DNA from 2 places in the Hippea alviniae EP5-r genome. Region 1 is predicted to be linked to the other one. Evidence: riboswitches for the same ligand, from Rfam matches in the RefSeq annotation. Region 1 holds a riboswitch; the other holds the start of a gene.
What was found. A riboswitch is a leader RNA that binds a small molecule or an ion and turns the genes downstream of it on or off. The one in region 1 is predicted to bind fluoride.

Region 1 (8,079 bases):
TACCTCCTGCTTTTAGAAGTGCCTTTAGTTTGTTTATGGTTTCTAAATACTCGCTGTGTGGGTTGCTGTCATAAACTATGCCTGCACCAGCCTGCAGTTTAGCTGTGTTGTTTTCAAAAATGGCTGTTCTTATTGTGATTGCAAGGTCTAAATCACCATCAAACCCTATATAACCGACGCATCCGCCGTATGCTTCTCTTGGATGCTTTTCTATCTCGTCGATAATCTCTATCGCCCTTACCTTTGGTGCACCGCTTAAGGTTCCGGCTGGAAATGTGTTTGATACAACTTCTATTGGTGAAGTGTTTGTATCTAAATCTGCTTCAACATTTGAAGTTAAGTGGATTACGTGCGAGTAAACTTCAGGTTGCATAAACGATGTGACCGTAACGGCTGCGGGTTTTGAAACTCTCGCTAAATCGTTTCGGGCAAGGTCAACAAGCATTAGGTGTTCAGCTCTCTCTTTCTCGTCGTTAAACAGCTCCTTTTTGATTTTTTCTAAGTTTTCTCCTTTTGGCCTTGTGCCCGCTATAGGCCTTATTGTTGCTATTCTGTTTCTTATTCTTAGGTGTATCTCTGGTGATGAGCCGGCAAGATAAAAGTCCTTATATTTGAAGAAAAACATATAAGGCGATGGGTTTATTCTTCTTAGATTTCTGTAAAACTCAAAAGGATTAATATTTTCTGCCAAATAATAGTTGCTTAGAACAACCTGAATTGCTTCGCCTTCTTCTATTAGCTCTTTTACATGTTTTACGCTATTTTCGAACTCTTCTTGAGAAAACATGCTTCCTATTATTTTTGCTTTCGTCTGTTTGAAATAAGCGATATTTTTTGAACTTTTTTCTTTGAATTTTGCCTTGAAGTTTTTTAATTTCTCGGTTAGTGCTGAAAGGTTAAAGGCTAAAGTTTCATTCTTGTTGAATTCGTGAAACATGCCCAGATATAGCCTGTTTGTATAGTTGTCATAGACTAAAAATTCGTTTACTTCAAAAAAGACGCCGAAGTTTTTGGGTTTTTTGTTTAACGGTTTTCTTAAGACGTCGAACAGCTCAACAGCTTCAAAAGGAAAATAACCAACATAGCCACCCTTAAAACTGCCCAGATTCTCTGTTTGATAAACTTTGAGTTTTTTAAAACGTGCTAAATCTTGGCGTGTTTTTATTGTTATGTGAGAACCAAAAGAGAATCCGATAAACGAGAATCTGCTGTAGGTTTTGTCTTCTTTGGCACTCTCAAGTAGAAAAATTTTCTCTTCATCTAAGAGCTTTGCTAAAATCGATACAGGTGTATCAAGGTCGCCTTCAATCTCTTCATAAACCACGATGCCGTCAAATCCTTCGTTTAGTGCTTTTGAAATCTTCTCTTTTAAATCCATTTTAAACCTCCGCAAAATAAAAAAGGCCGTCTCCCTAAGGCAACTGCTTAGAAAGACGGCCTAAATAAAAAAACCGCCTTCCCAAGCAGTCCTGCTGGCTACCCTGCCAGCAAGCTGCCCAAGAAGACGGCTTTACTGTTTAATTAAAAAGGCAGGGTAGCCTTAGCTATCCTGCCACCACCAGTTATTTAGTATGGTATTTCTTTTTAGACTTAAGAACATAAACTCACTCATCATGCTTGCATACTACCATAAAAAATCTGGATGTCAAATTTTTGCTATTGACTGTATAGTTTATTTTTGTTATAAAGGTGCCACGATTTAAAGGCGGTGGAGTTCGCCTTTAATCGCTCTTCACGAGCCAATGACTCCTATCTGACCATATATAAAATATTGTTATTGAGAGGTGGCAAAATGTTGTTTGCCCTGAGTCTATTTCAGCTGTTGTATGTTATTATCCTTGCTCCACTTATAGCGGGTATATTCGCTAAACTTACCGAAAGGTATGAGTCCAAAGTTGGCCCTTCGATTTTTCAGCCCTATTACGATTTATTCAAGCTTTTTAGAAAACAGAGCGTTGTTCCAGAAGTTGCATCGCCTTTATTTCAGATTGTTCCTTATATTACATTCACTCTCTATCTGTTTTTGACTTTGGTTTTGCCTATTGTTACGGCTTTTCCTTTGACATTTGGGCCTGTTGTTGACTTTATTGGTGGTGGATTGGTTTTTGGCGCTATCGGGGTTTTAAAGAAACTCGCATCTTTAGATAGTAGAAGCAATTATGCTCATCTCGGTGTTTCAAGGGCATCATCTATAGGGGCTTTAGCCGAGCCTATACTGGTTTTGATATTTATCTCCTTCGGTGTTATATCTCATACCAATAACCCTTATGCCGTAAACAATGTTCTTCAAACATCAACTCATTGGTATCTTTCTTTGGTTCACTGGTTTGTTGTTTTTGCTTTCTTTATGGCTCTGTTGTTGGAAACAGGTAAGTTGCCTATAGAATCTCACTCCAATAATGAATTTGGAATGATAGATCAGGCAATAGAAATGGAGTATTCTGGCACAGAATTAGCTCTTATGAAATGGGGCGGGTATATAAAACAATTTTTACTTATGAGTGTATTCTTGAATGATTTTCTTGTTCCCTTTTGGGTTCCTATGAAGGTGAGCTTTATGGCCGTTTTGATTTACAGTCTCATACATTTGCTTAAAATGATAATTTTGACATTTATATTTGCAACTATTCAGTCAACTGTATCGAAATATAAATTGTTTAAAAATTTTGAGTATGTTGCTGTTGCGTTCTCGTTTGCCCTTCTTGCTATTGTTGTATTTTACACAACCGGAGGTTCGCTATGAAAGATGTATATCTAATTATTGGTTTTTTGCAAATTGTTCTTGTGATTTTTATGCAGTGGCAGGTTTATCTTAAAAAAATCATTATGACATTTGCTATATCTTCGATTTCTATAGCATTTTTTCTATTTGCTAATGGAGTGTATTTGAATAATACAAGTCTTTTGGTTTTAGCATTTCTAACAATTGCAGTAAGGGGCTTGTTTATTCCAGGCTATATGCTTAAAAAACTTAATTCTTATTACAAGGACAGAGAGCCAAAGCATGTGATACCGACAGCGGCTTCGATAATTATTTCTTTGTTGTTAGTTATTGTTGCTTATGTTCTATACAATTTCACTTTGTATGACATAACCTATGCGAAGGCAGGTTCCATCCCTATTGCTCTGATTCTTCAGGGTATATTTTTGATAATTTCAAGAAACAATGCTTTTGTTCAGCTTATAGGATACATGGTGATGGAAAATAGTCTTTTCTTATTTGCTGGCTATATGTTTCCAGAGCTTCCACTTATTATTGAAGGTGGAATACTCCTTGATTTGATAGGAATTGTAATGATTTCTGGAATAATAATGAGACTAAGGGAAAACTATGTTTCTGATATTTCCGAAGAATTTGAAGAGTTTAAGGGGTAAAAGCCATGAGATACTATTACCTTTTGCCAATGCTATTTCCTTTTTTGGCTTCTGTTGTATCTTTATCTAAGAGTGAGAGATTGAGTGAAGTTTTTACTGCTGTTTTTTCTTTAAGTAGTGTTTTATCTTCAGTGTTTTTACTCTTTGTTTTTCCTATTCACTCTAATTTTTTCTATATTGATGGTTTTTCAAAGATAATGTTGGTTGTTGTTTCCGTAGTGTATTTATCAACTGCTTTATTCTCCATTACTTATTTAAAGCATGTAGAGAAACCACTTTTGAGTAAGAGTTATTACTATATGTTTTTGAATCTATTTGTGCTTACTATGTTGTTTAGTGTTTCGCTTAATAATTTGGGTTTGCTGTGGGTAGGTATAGAAGCAACAACAATAACAAGTGCTTTGCTTGTGGCTATAGATAACGACGAAGCTTCGCTTGAGTCTTCGTGGAGATACATAATAGTCGTTTCTGTTGGTCTTGTTATGTCTTTAATTGGCGTTATGCTTATATATGCAGGTTCAAAAACGCTTTATATAACCAAACTTTTGATTACTTCTCCTGTTCATCCAAGACTTTTTGCTTTGGGAGCTGCTTTTACGGTTGCAGGCTTTGCAACAAAAGCAGGAATATTTCCTATGCATACATGGTTACCTGATGTGCATGGAAGGGCTATAGCACCTGTTAGTGCTATATTTTCCGGCGTTCTTTTGCCTGTTGCTCTATTTGGTGTTTATAGGATTATAGAGATATCTTGCTTTGTTGAGGGAGTGAAAGCGTTTGCGCTTGTGTTAGGGGTTTTAACGGTTGGGTTTGCTTCTGTTTTTCTTGTTTCTCAAAAGTTTTACAAGAGAATGTTTGCATACTCTTCTATGGAGAATATGGGAATGATACTTATAGGTTTGGCTCTGGGTAATAAATTTGCTCTTCTTGGAGCTGTTGTTCTCATTGTTGCTCATGCTTTCGCTAAATCTTCGGCTTTCTACACAACTGGTAACATATTATCCGTTTACAAGACAAGGGACATAACAGAAATAAGGGGGCTCTCAAAGGTAATGCCTATAGGCGCTTATAACCTTGTTCTGTCGTCTTTGGCCGTGACCGGAGCTCCACCTTTCGCAAATTTTGTTGGCGAAGCTTTGATTATATATGCGGTATATTTAAAATTTGGATTATTTCTGACTGTAGTTTTATCGGCGTTTTTAACCTTGTCCTTTTTTGCTGTGAATTACAAGGTCGTGAGAATGTCTTTTTCTATTTCCGATAGAAATTTCGAGAACAAAGATAATATGGCGCTGTTTATTCCTGTCTTGAATACTCTTCTTGCTTTTTTTGTTGTGTTTGCAGTTGGATTTATAAACACTTTGCTTGTTGGGGGAATGATAAAATGAGGCTCCTTGGAGTTATTGAGAAAGAAGGTAAAGAGTTTTTATTGCTACAAGAAGGTTATACTTTTTATGTTAAAAAAGCAGAAGAAGTGGAGCAGAGATTTGATAACTATTATGTGCTCAAGAATAGGGATTTGAAAATAGGCAATGAGGATAAGGAAGGTGAAGGTGTTTTTAATTTTAGATACGGTCCTGTTACAGCTGGTGTTGCAGAGGCTGGTATTTTTAATATAAGAACTTATGGTGAAAGAATTTTGTCTGTTAATATCGACCCTTCTTATAAGAGAAGAGGTATTGAAAAATTAATGAAAGGGAAAAAGCCGGTTGAAGCTTTAAAACTTTCGGAATCTGTTTGTGGAAATTTTGCATTTTCTCACTCTTTGGCTTTTGCAAGGGCTGTTGAGGATGCCTGTAATATAGGAGTTGAAGACAAGGTTAAGATTTTGAGAGCTATAGCTATTGAGCTTGAAAGGATTTACAATCATATCCATGTTATAGCAAGGTTGTCTAAAGCTGCAGCTCAAAATGTTCTTACTTCTCATCTTGAATGGTTATTTGAAGAGAGTTTAAGGATAAATAAACTATTTTCTTCTAACAGATTTTTGAAGGGTATCAACAATATAGGTGGTATTGAGTTTTTAAATAGCAGAAACATTGTAGAGATAAAGAAGAGAGTTGAATTTTTTAAAAGAAAGTTTGAAGAGTTGTATAGGCATTCCTTAAGGAGCTATAATTTTATTGACAGAGTATATAAGACAGCGGTTTTAAATAAAGATAAAGCTCTAAGTATAGGAATAACAGGCCCCTCTTTAAGAGCTTGCGGAGTTGAAGAGGATTTAAGAAGATATGAAGATGTGTATAAGAACCTGCAAGTTTGTTTAAGAGAAGATGGAGATGCCCTTGCAAGAATGGAAGTTAGGGCATGTGAAATTCTGAAATCTTGCGATATTGTGTGCACTTTTTTGGATGAAGTGAGAGAAGAGGTGAGTATATCTCAAGATGCTGTTAATGTAGATGGGTTTGGTATAGGTGCTGCTGAGTCTCCAACGGGTTTGGTTGTTTATTATGTGGAGCTTGAAGGTGGTGTGGTTGATTATGTGTATATATCTTCTCCTTCTGTCTTTGGTTATAAAGCTTTCGCTGATTCTTTAGTTGGGTTTATATTTACTGATTTTAGCTTTGCCTTGGATTCCTTTGGAATAAATTTTGCAGATTGTGCGAGATAGGAGTGGCAAGATGAAACCTTGGACTATTTACGGGATATCAAAAAGGATTACGGAAAGTTTTAAAAAAACAGAACAGCCCGTTGAAAGGATAAGCATTTTCAAAAAATCTCTGCATGTGTTTCCTATCGATGTTTCTAACGATAACTCTTTAAACTTTGAGATATCAGCTTTGGCTTCTCCGCAGTACAATATTCATAGATTTGGTATATTTTTCACTGATTCCCCGAGACATGCTGATATCTTGCTGGTATTGGGTAAGGTTTCCGAAAAGATGATTGAGCCTTTAAAAGAGACGGTTAATCAGATGCCAGAGCCTTTTGGTGTGGTGATAATAGAAGATGAAGATGATGTTGGGATAAGCGCTAAGGATTTGGGTCTGAAAAATGTTGTGGGGTATTTCAACAAAAAGCTTGATGCTGAGAATATACTTTCAGTTTTATTGAACATAATGGAGGGATAATATGTTGAGTTTAGCCATAGGACTGTTTTTGATAGGAGCATTTTTGGGATTTTTCAATAGAAAATTAAGCTATTTTGTTGCATTTTTGGCTTCTTTGCTCTCTTTTGTTATAGGGTTTAATGCTGAGTTTAATGGGATTGTTTATAAGAAGATTTTTCCTGTTATTTTTTCTATATCTTCTGGGCTTTTTGTTGATAAGTTGGGCGGCTTGTTTTTGATGATAGCTTCTGTGTCTTGGATAGCAGTGTCTGTTTTCTCAATGGATTTTGGAGAGAACTATAGAAAGAGAATGGCAATTTTTGTAAATCTTGCTATGTTGGGAATGCTACTTATCTTGGCTGCTTTCGACGGTGTTATGTTTTTGATTGGGTGGGAGATTATGACAATAGCGTCTTATCTTCTTGTGGTTGAACACGATGGTGCCTATAAAGAAGCGTTTCAATTTCTTGCTTTTAGCGAGATATCAACCATGTCTTTAATTTTGGCTTTTGTTTTTCTATATAGCTCAATTAATTCGTTAAGGATAGTTGAAGTTCATTCTCAAAGTGTTTTGTTCTTGGTTTTTGCGTCTTTGGCTTTTATCATAAAAATGGGTATAGTTCCATTTCACACTTGGTTGAAGGAGGCTCATTCAAAGGCTCCGTCAAATGTTTCTGCGTTGTTGAGTGCACCTGTAACACTTATGGGGGTTTATGGATTGACAAGGGTTATATATATAACAGGCTATACCCACAGCTGGGGGATTCTGGCTATAATCTTTGGAAGTGTGTCGGCATTTTGGGGTGCTATGGAGGCGGCTGCGGCAAAAGGTTTAAAGGTTTTGCCGGCATACTCAACAGTTGAAAACAATGGTATGATTTTGGCTGCATTGGGTTTGTCTGCTCTTGCTTATTCTTTTTCCAAGGAGTCAACTCTGTATGAATTTGCTTTTATGACAGCTATAATTCTATCAATCACTCACACAATTGCAAAAACGCTTTTGTTTTTGTCTATAGGTGAAGCGAAGGAGAAATTGCACGAGGAGAGCATAGATAATGTAAGGGGTATTCATAAAAGTGTAGGAAAGATTCCAGCTTTTGGTGTTGTTATTTCTGGTTTGTCTTTCAGTGCTTTTCCAACTCTTTTGGGTTATGTGGCCGAGTGGATGCTGCTTGAGTCTATTTTTCAATCCTATCAGTTTCAAAGTATTCTGGATAGGGTTGTAAGTTCTACGGGCGGTGTATTTTTGTCTTTAGCTATGGGTTTTGCTTCTTTTTCTATGATAAAACTTATAGGTTATTCTGCTTTAGGTTATCATCATGAGAAAAAGGCAAAACCTATGCCATCTTTATTTATGCATTTATCTGAGATTTTTCTTATGGGTTTGATTATTGGTATAAGTTTTTTTGCCACTATTGTATTTGTTAAACTGGGTTATGCTAAATTTGTTATAGGTGCTTTAGGTGTTCCAAATGGGTGGCTTATAGCCAGCGCAAAGCCTGTGTTTGGTGTTATTTCTCCAGCGTTTTTTGTCTTGGTTGTTTTGACTTTGTTTTTTGTTCCATTTGTAATTTATTTAAACAAAAGAAAGAGAACAAAGAAGGTTGTATCTTGGAATGGTGGACTCGCTCTAAATGATGATGAGTATTTTACT
Region 2 (8,079 bases), on a different contig from region 1:
TACATCATCAAAGGTGAGTTCGGGGTACTTTTTAAGCACCCCGTCTATTGAGCCTTCTTTAAAAAGCTCTTCAAAAAACCCTTTAATCTTCATCAAGCTCTATCTCTTCCAAATAGAGCATTCTTCCACAGTTTGGACAATAGACTATCTCATCAGTCTCTTCAAGCAGTGCCAAAACCTGTGGTGTAAGCTTCATAAAACAGCCATAACAGGCTTCCTGCCTTACTGGAACAATAGCCGTTCCTTTAGCCCATCTATTGATTCTCTCATATTTTTTAAATACTTTCTTATCAATAGTTGGCAACAATTCTTCTTTTGTTTTGTTTATTTCTTTTATCTTTTCATTAATTTCCTCTCTCCTTTTATCAAACTTGTTCCTATACTCATCAAGTGTTTTAAGAAGTTGCTCATACCTATCTTCAAGTTCCTTAAGCCCCTTTTCTTTCAAAGAAAGCTCTTCTTTTAAGGTTTCTAACTTCTCTTCCAACACAGTTTTATTGGTCTTTGCTATATCTATCTCAGTATTTACAGCTTGCATCTGCTTTTCAGTTGACACGCCACTCAGTTTTATCTCCAACTTTTTAAGATTTTCAATCGTTTCTTCGAGAAGGTTCTCTTTTTCTTCTATGTCTTTCTTTACTTCCTCAATCTCTTCTCTTGCATCAGCTATTTGAACCTTCTTCGTTTCAACAACTTCTACAATCTTATCCTCTTTAGACTCAAGCCTTTTTAATTCGGCTTCTAAGGACGCTATCTCCTTATCGTACTGTTGAATATCAAGTAATTTTTTCAAGTCTGGATTCAAATTGACACCTCCTTATAAGTATTTCCACGGCAATTCATCCCTTTTTGATATAAAAATTCTAAGATTTTCAAATTTATCTTTAAGCAACTTGAATAAAATCTCTTTTGAGAATTTCTCTGTATGAAAATGCGTTGCATCAATTACATTTATACCCGTCTCTTTAGCAAAAATGGCAATATGATGTTTTAAATCCCCACTCAAAAACAGGTCAAAATCAAGCTCTTTTATATCATTAAGCAAATCCATACAACTACCAGAACATACTGCAACTTTTCTTATAGGTTTATCATCAGCTTCTATAACCTTCAGCGTATCAACGCCGAGTTTCTCCTTAACAAAATTAGCGAACTCATCAAGTGTATAATCCCTATCCAAAACACCAACTCTTAAAGGCTTATGCTCCTGAAGTACCTGAACATCTCTCAAATCAAGCAAATCACACAGATAATCGTTTAAGCCGCCCTCTGCGATATCAAGATTGGTATGAAAGGCATAAATCCCTATACCGTTCTCAACGGCTTTATAAACCACATTGAACGGATAGAAGTGGTTAAATATCTTCTTTGTTGATGAGAAAATCAATGGATGATGGGCAATTATAAGATTACAACCAAACTCAACAGCTTCATCTATCGTGCCTGTTGTTATATCTAACGCTAACAGTATGCCTTTTATGGAATTATCCTTAGGGGAAACTTGAAGGCCAGAGTTATCCCAGCCTTCCTGAAGGCTTAAAGGGAAGTATGCTTCTAAGTAACCTACTACCTCTTCTACTCTCATTAAATAAGTTGGTGGGCCCACCAGGACTCGAACCTGGGACCAACCGGTTATGAGCCGGTGGCTCTAGCCAACTGAGCTATGGGCCCCTTCAAGCTAAAAGCAAGATTAACTATACAAATTCTTTAGCTTTTGTCAACCAAAAATTTGTTTTATGCTTCTGTTGATTTTTTCTTTTCTCTTTTATATTATCAGCACTAAAAGGCTATGAGGTCAGCCTTAAAAGCCCACCTTCGGGATGATGACCTCTACCTAAAACTAAGTGGTAGGGGGTGTATTCATGCAGAATATAAAAGATATACTCAAAAAAGAGATAAATTCTCTTAAAGAGATAACACCTAAAAGCACTGCTTTGGATAAAGCTTTAAATAAGCTTGAGTCTGAACAGTTCAATCTTGTTGTTGTAGGCCAGTTTAAAAGAGGTAAATCAACTTTTATAAACGCTCTACTCGGTGATAATATCGTTCCATCTTCTATTTTACCTTTAACTTCAATTGTAACGATAATCTCATATTCTCCAACAAAAAAAGCCAAAGTTAAATTTTTAGACAACAGCGAAAGGGAAATAGATATAAAAGAGATAGAGAAGTATGTTACAGAGAAGCACAACCCAAAAAACAAGCTCAATGTTAAAGAAGTATATGTATTTCACCCGTCGGAGTATTTGAAAAAAGGCGTAAGGATAATAGACACGCCGGGTATAGGAAGCGTGTTTAAACATAATACCGATGTTGCCTTGAGTTTTTTGCCCTATTGCGATGCTGCTGTATTTGTTATGAGTCCAGACCCACCATTAACTGAAGCAGAGATTGAATTCTTAAAAAATGTAAGGGTTTACACTGAAAAGTTTTTCTTTGTCTTGAATAAGATAGACATAGTTTCCGAAGACGAACTCGACGAAGTAGTTGAATTCAACAAATCTTTATTAAAAGAGCGCACACAAAACGATAATATAAGAATTTACCCTATATCTGCCAAAACCGCATTAAAGGCAAAAATCAACAAAGACTCTCACCTTTTGAAGCAGTCAAAAATAAAGGCGATTGAAGAGTCATTGGAAGAGTTTATAGCAAAAGAGAGAATGAATATAATAGCTATCAGCGTAATAAATGCTCTTCTAAGACACATAAACAACGAGCTTACAGCCTATAAGCTTCAAAAAGAGACTCAAAAGCTCTCCATTGAAGAGTTAACAGAGAAGGTTAAAAAGTTTGATGGGTTCATAAAAACAGTAAAAGATGAAGCAGAAGAGTATGAGTATATTTTAGATAAACGAATAGACAAAATCTATAAAGAGTTAGACGAAGAGATAGAGAAACTAAAGGAAGCTCAACTACCTCCACTTATAGAGAAAATGCAAAAACACTTTGAAGAAAAATCAAAAGAAAAACTAAGCACTGAAGAGTTTGAAAACTATATGACGCAAAAAATGAATGGATACATCATGGAGATATTCTCAGAATGGAGAAAAGAGCAGTCAGATATAATCTCGGATAAGGTTGAAAGAATTTACGAAGATTTAGCAAAGAGAATAAATGCAAAAATAGAAGAGATTATAAATACGGCATCTTCCATCTTTGATGTTAAATTAAACGCCTATGTTGATACGGAAAAATTAACACAGAAAAGCGATTTTTACTTTATGCTGGAAGACCAGATGGGCATTTTAAACATATTTGCAACAACTTTCAGAACAAAATTGCCGTTTTTTATAGGCAAAAAGATAGCTCAGAAACATATCAAAAATACAACCATTGAGTTGTTCGATAGGCATTGCGGAAGGGTTAGATACGATTTAACAAAAAGGGTTAGAGAAACAACATTTAAGTTCAAAGACCAGCTCAAAGACAAACTTGACTTAACAATAGAAGCTATACAGGATGCTCTCAACAAAGCCATAAAGCTCAAACAGGAAAACGAAAAACAGGTTGAAGATAAACTAAAAGAGATAGAGAAAAACACAAAGCTTTTGCTCGAAAAGAAACGGGAGCTTGAAGAACTGAAGGCAAAGATAGGATAAGGTAATTTTGGACTAAGGAACTTTTTGATTATCCCATATGGAATTCGATTTAGAAAATTTTTCAAAGAAGAGAGGGTTGTTATTAGTTTTCTCTAACTATGGTAGGTCCGATATTGTCTACGGTTAAACAATCAAACCTACTAAATTTACAACCTCAAGAATTTTTTATCAGCATCACCGGGTATTTTTATATTAGCTATACAACGACAAATTCTTCTTCCACTTAGAAAAGCGAATCAACTAACTCTCTTTTTCAAATTCAATTTTATTCCTAAGAAAAATATTTCTATGCTCGTCGAGTTTTGTTGTTATAAAAAACCTTTACTTCTCTTAAAATAAGTTAATTATTGTGGCTGGCTTGTCGTCGCAGTATTTATAAGTTTACACAAATAGGTTTACAAACCCAAACTAAAATATTGGTGTCTATAACAATCCTCATCCGTTTTCTTGTCTGCTCTTCCTTTTTGCTGCCATCTACTTACAAGTTCTCATTGTTCCTGTGAAAAGAGAGTCTCTTCTAAATTAAGTCGCTTGTAGGAATTATCAAAGAATGAACTTATCATTGTTGTTTTAGGAATAATTTTATCTAATTTTTCCTTGCTTTAATGAGTTTTAAATATACAATTTGCCTGCAGGGAGAATCAATAAGGTGTTCTAAGCGTAAACAAATTTATGAGTGATTTTAGGATTTTGATTGTAGAGGATGAACAAACCATAGTGGAGTTTTTGAGGATAGGATTAAGATACGAAGGGTTTGACACGGTAAGTGTGGACAGCGGGGAAAAATGTTTGGAATTTCTGAAAAGAGATAAGGTTGACCTTGTAATTCTTGATATTATGTTACCCGACATTGACGGTTTTGAGGTGTGTAGGAGAGTAAGGAGCTTGGGAATCGATACTCCCATTTTAATGCTTACAGCCAAGAAGGATGTTGAAGACAGGGTTGAAGGGCTCAATGCTGGTGCGGATGATTATGTTACAAAGCCTTTTAGTTTCGATGAGTTGTTGGCACGTATAAGAGCCATACTGAGGCGGTTTGGCGGGTTAGGTAAAACAAATGAGGTTGCTGGTGGGGGCATTGTTCTAAATATGGAAACGAGAGATGTTTTTGTTCATGGAGAGCGTATTTATCTTACTCCCAAAGAGTTCTCGTTGCTTGAAATGCTTATGAAACATCCAAGGAGGGTTTTTACGAGGGAAGAACTTCTGGAAAGTGTGTTTGGGTATAATTATTCTGGTGGCACGAACATAGTGGATGTCCATATAAGCCATTTAAGGGATAAGATAGGTGATAAACCGCCTAAATTGATAAAGACGCATTATGGGGTAGGTTACGCCTTTCATCCTGAGGAGGAGGTGTGAGGGGCCTGGAAAGACTTTCCTTGAAAGCCCGTCTTGTTGTTTTTTATTCGTTTTTGCTCGCTCTGATAGCCGGTATACTTGGTATTAGTTTTTTTATGGACACAAAAGCTTTATTGATAGAGCGTGTTGCAGCGGATATGAGGGCGAGGGCAAAACCCGTGATTCAACATTGGTTATACAGCAAAAAAGGTGGGGTAGAACTCAGGAGTATTGCTTTCCCGCTTGCAAGGGATTTGACTTCCAGGAATGCCGTTGCTTTGATTCTTGATAAAAACGGCAAACCTATAGCTAACGGCAAGGTTCTGCCTGAAGAACCTGTACCTCCCGAACCTGTTTCTTTCTACTACAAAAAGGCTCTTTCTGGTGATAACGATGTTACTTATATAGTGAAACACAGAGGACATGAAGTCTTGGTGGATTTAATTCCGTTGAGAAAGTCTCCCAGTGGAAAGGATATTGTAGGCGTCGTTCAATTAAGTTCTTCTCTTAAGGATATAAACAATATCCTGATGACTCACGCTCTCTATCTGGGCGTTGGTGTTGTAATAACTTTAATTATGGGTGTGGTTCTCGGAGCGGTGATGATATCGTCAGCTCTCAGTGGACTAAACAGGGTTATTGACACATGCAAGGAAATCTCAGAAGGTAACCTTGACAGAAGGGTTCATCTTCCGAAAAGGGGTGATGAGATAGGAAGGCTTGCCAGTGTGTTTGATGAGATGGTTGAGAGGATGAATACTGTTTTTACTGCCCAGAAGAGGTTTGTGGCGAATGCCGCCCATGAGCTTAAAACTCCATTGACGGCTCTAAAGGGGTCAGCCGAGGTGCTTTTAAGAAGCTCACTCAAGAGGCCCGAGGAGGTTAAAAGCCTGTCAAGGGGCATATTGAAGGAGACAGAGAGACTTGCCAATGTGTGTGATAGGTTGCTTGATATAGCCAAATTGGATGGGGCAATTCATCTTAAGAAAACCAGAGTAGATGTTGGGAGTCTCGTTCGGGAGTGTGTGACTGGTTTTCCAAATTCGGGCAGGAAAATTGTTTTGAGGGAAGGCCCATTTGTTGAGGTTTTTGCTGACAGGGATATGCTGATGCAAGCTCTGTTCAACCTTATTCATAACGCTGTTAAGTATACAGATGAAGGTGGTGTTATTGAAGTTGGTTGGCAGCTTGTTGAGAACGGTGTTGTTATTGGCGTTAAGGATAATGGAGTTGGTGTATCCCCGGATGTTTTATCTCATATATTTGAACCGTTTTACAGAGATGGAAAGTCTTCTGGAGCGGGTCTTGGACTTACGCTCGTTAGATCTGTAGTGGAGGCGCACGGCGGTAGGGTAGAGGTTGAAAGTGAGCCCGGGAGAGGTTCTTTTTTCAGGTTGTTTGTTCCCGTTGAGTAAAAATTTAATACTTTTTTAATGTTTCCTTTGTGACTTCTTAATAAAATATATTTAAACTATACATTAACATTAAGACATTAACATTAAGGAAATAAGGAGGTGTCGTATGAGATATATCATTTGGGTGTTTTTTTTGCTTCTCTTTGCAATTTACGGATGTGCACCCGGGCCTCCAGGTCCACCTCCACCCCTGCTGGGTGGTCCCGGGGTTATGGCAATAGGGTGGCTTATTCTGGGGTTTATTGGGATTGTAGTGTTTGCTTTTATATTTTGGAAGAGGCTGGACGAAAAGGGAAAGGATAAAACAGACTACATCATTCAGGCTTTAAATGACATAAACGAGAGGTTAAGGAGACTGGAAGAGGATGTGAAACGATTGAAAGAAAAGGATTCTTAGAAGGTTTTGCTATGAGACAGGTTTTATTTGTTTTTGTGCTTGTTAGTGTTGTTATGTCTTCTGTGATCGCTATGGCTCAACAGGCTCCCCCAATTCTGCCATCCGGTAGTTCGGTGCAAACTACGGGACAACCCGTTGCAACTCCTGCTCCACCAGGCGTTGCTCCACAGGCTCCTGCACCTCCACCTGGTGCCCCACCACCGCCTGGTGCACCATCTGCAGCGGCACCACCTGGAGCTCCACCGCCACCCAATAGTGCAGTTCAACCAATGCCGCCACCTGTGGCACCCGGAACGGTTTCTATCGGTGTGTTGAATAATGTGGGTCAAGTTCTGGAGTCAGCGAGGAGTGTAAAGAAGTACATGCGTCCCGGAAAGATATGGACGTTTGTGGGTCCCGGTGGTGTTCAACAACTTAAGGGTGCCATACTGTATCAGGGTAGGGTTGTTGCCGTAGTGAACTTTGATCCTGCCACTGGGAGAGTACTTCCCATGGGTTTTGTGGTTTCGTCGGCTCAGGTAACTCAGAAGGCTTTAAGAAGGGCAGAGACGCTTTTACCTCAGGTTGTTAGTGGTTCTGCTGTGTTGGATGGGGTTGAGTATCTCGCGCCCGAGAATTCGTGGGCTGTGCCACTGTCTTATGAAGGTATGATAATGGGTAAGTTGAAAATTTACTACGATGGCATACATGTGGTGCCGGATTATGTCGCGGAAGGTGAGATGAATGTAGCCCGCTGAAAAATAGGGGGCGAATAGCCCCTTTATTCGTTTTCTATTTCAAGGCGTACATGTTCACATCTTTTTAAAAGCCTGCCTTCTATCTACATAATGCATCATAAACAGTTTGTCGGGAGTACATTTACACCTGTTAAGAGTATACTTTCAATGATAGATACCCTAAAAGCAGAATAAATTGTTTCGACAATTTTGAATATTCCGAACCGATTAGAAGAAATTATTTATACAACCAATACCGCCGAAGGCTTTAATAATAATCAAATTGGGAAAATGATAAAACAAAAAGTAAATTTAAACAACGAATCGTTTCTTGAGTGAGCTTGTTTATTTGATCTGTAGGTATATATACAAAATACAAAAAAACGGTAAAAATCCACCTCAAGTTAGATAAAACTTATCTCTGCTCCATATCCATCCTTATAAATATACCAATTTTGATTATCAGATTTTGAGAACTTATGCAAAATTGGGAGCAATCTTTGTAAAGCACAGTTATGATTATTCGGGTTTTTGTATTAACGCAAATAGTACACAACCCTTACAACAACCCTAACCCGCTTTATGTAAGGTGTGTTAGGGTCTCTGTC

Region 2: it holds a riboswitch for fluoride, as region 1 does, so the genes downstream of both, G415_RS0105460 (dynamin family protein) here and G415_RS0106985 (respiratory chain complex I subunit 1 family protein) in region 1, are expected to answer to the same signal.

What each region holds. Positions count from the first base shown of each region.
Region 1 is NZ_ATUV01000002.1:50,255-58,333, reverse strand. Features, by position in the region: gene G415_RS0106990 (anthranilate synthase component I family protein) at 1-1,378, opposite strand, end outside; fluoride riboswitch at 1,696-1,759, shown strand; gene G415_RS0106985 (respiratory chain complex I subunit 1 family protein) at 1,793-2,743, shown strand; gene G415_RS0106980 (hypothetical protein) at 2,740-3,375, shown strand; gene G415_RS0106975 (proton-conducting transporter transmembrane domain-containing protein) at 3,381-4,763, shown strand; gene G415_RS0106970 (hydrogenase large subunit) at 4,760-5,986, shown strand; gene G415_RS0106965 (NADH ubiquinone oxidoreductase) at 5,997-6,446, shown strand; gene G415_RS0106960 (proton-conducting transporter transmembrane domain-containing protein) at 6,448-8,079, shown strand, end outside.
Region 2 is NZ_ATUV01000001.1:1,049,408-1,057,486, forward strand. Features, by position in the region: gene G415_RS0105440 (ribonuclease HI family protein) at 1-93, opposite strand, end outside; gene G415_RS0105445 (zinc ribbon domain-containing protein) at 83-805, opposite strand; gene G415_RS10960 (Nif3-like dinuclear metal center hexameric protein) at 818-1,585, opposite strand; tRNA gene G415_RS0105455 (tRNA-Ile) at 1,595-1,671, opposite strand; fluoride riboswitch at 1,777-1,840, shown strand; gene G415_RS0105460 (dynamin family protein) at 1,863-3,602, shown strand; gene G415_RS0105465 (response regulator transcription factor) at 4,275-4,964, shown strand; gene G415_RS0105470 (HAMP domain-containing sensor histidine kinase) at 4,961-6,358, shown strand; gene G415_RS0105475 (hypothetical protein) at 6,465-6,755, shown strand; gene G415_RS11045 (hypothetical protein) at 6,767-7,492, shown strand; gene G415_RS0105485 (SIMPL domain-containing protein) at 8,008-8,079, opposite strand, start outside.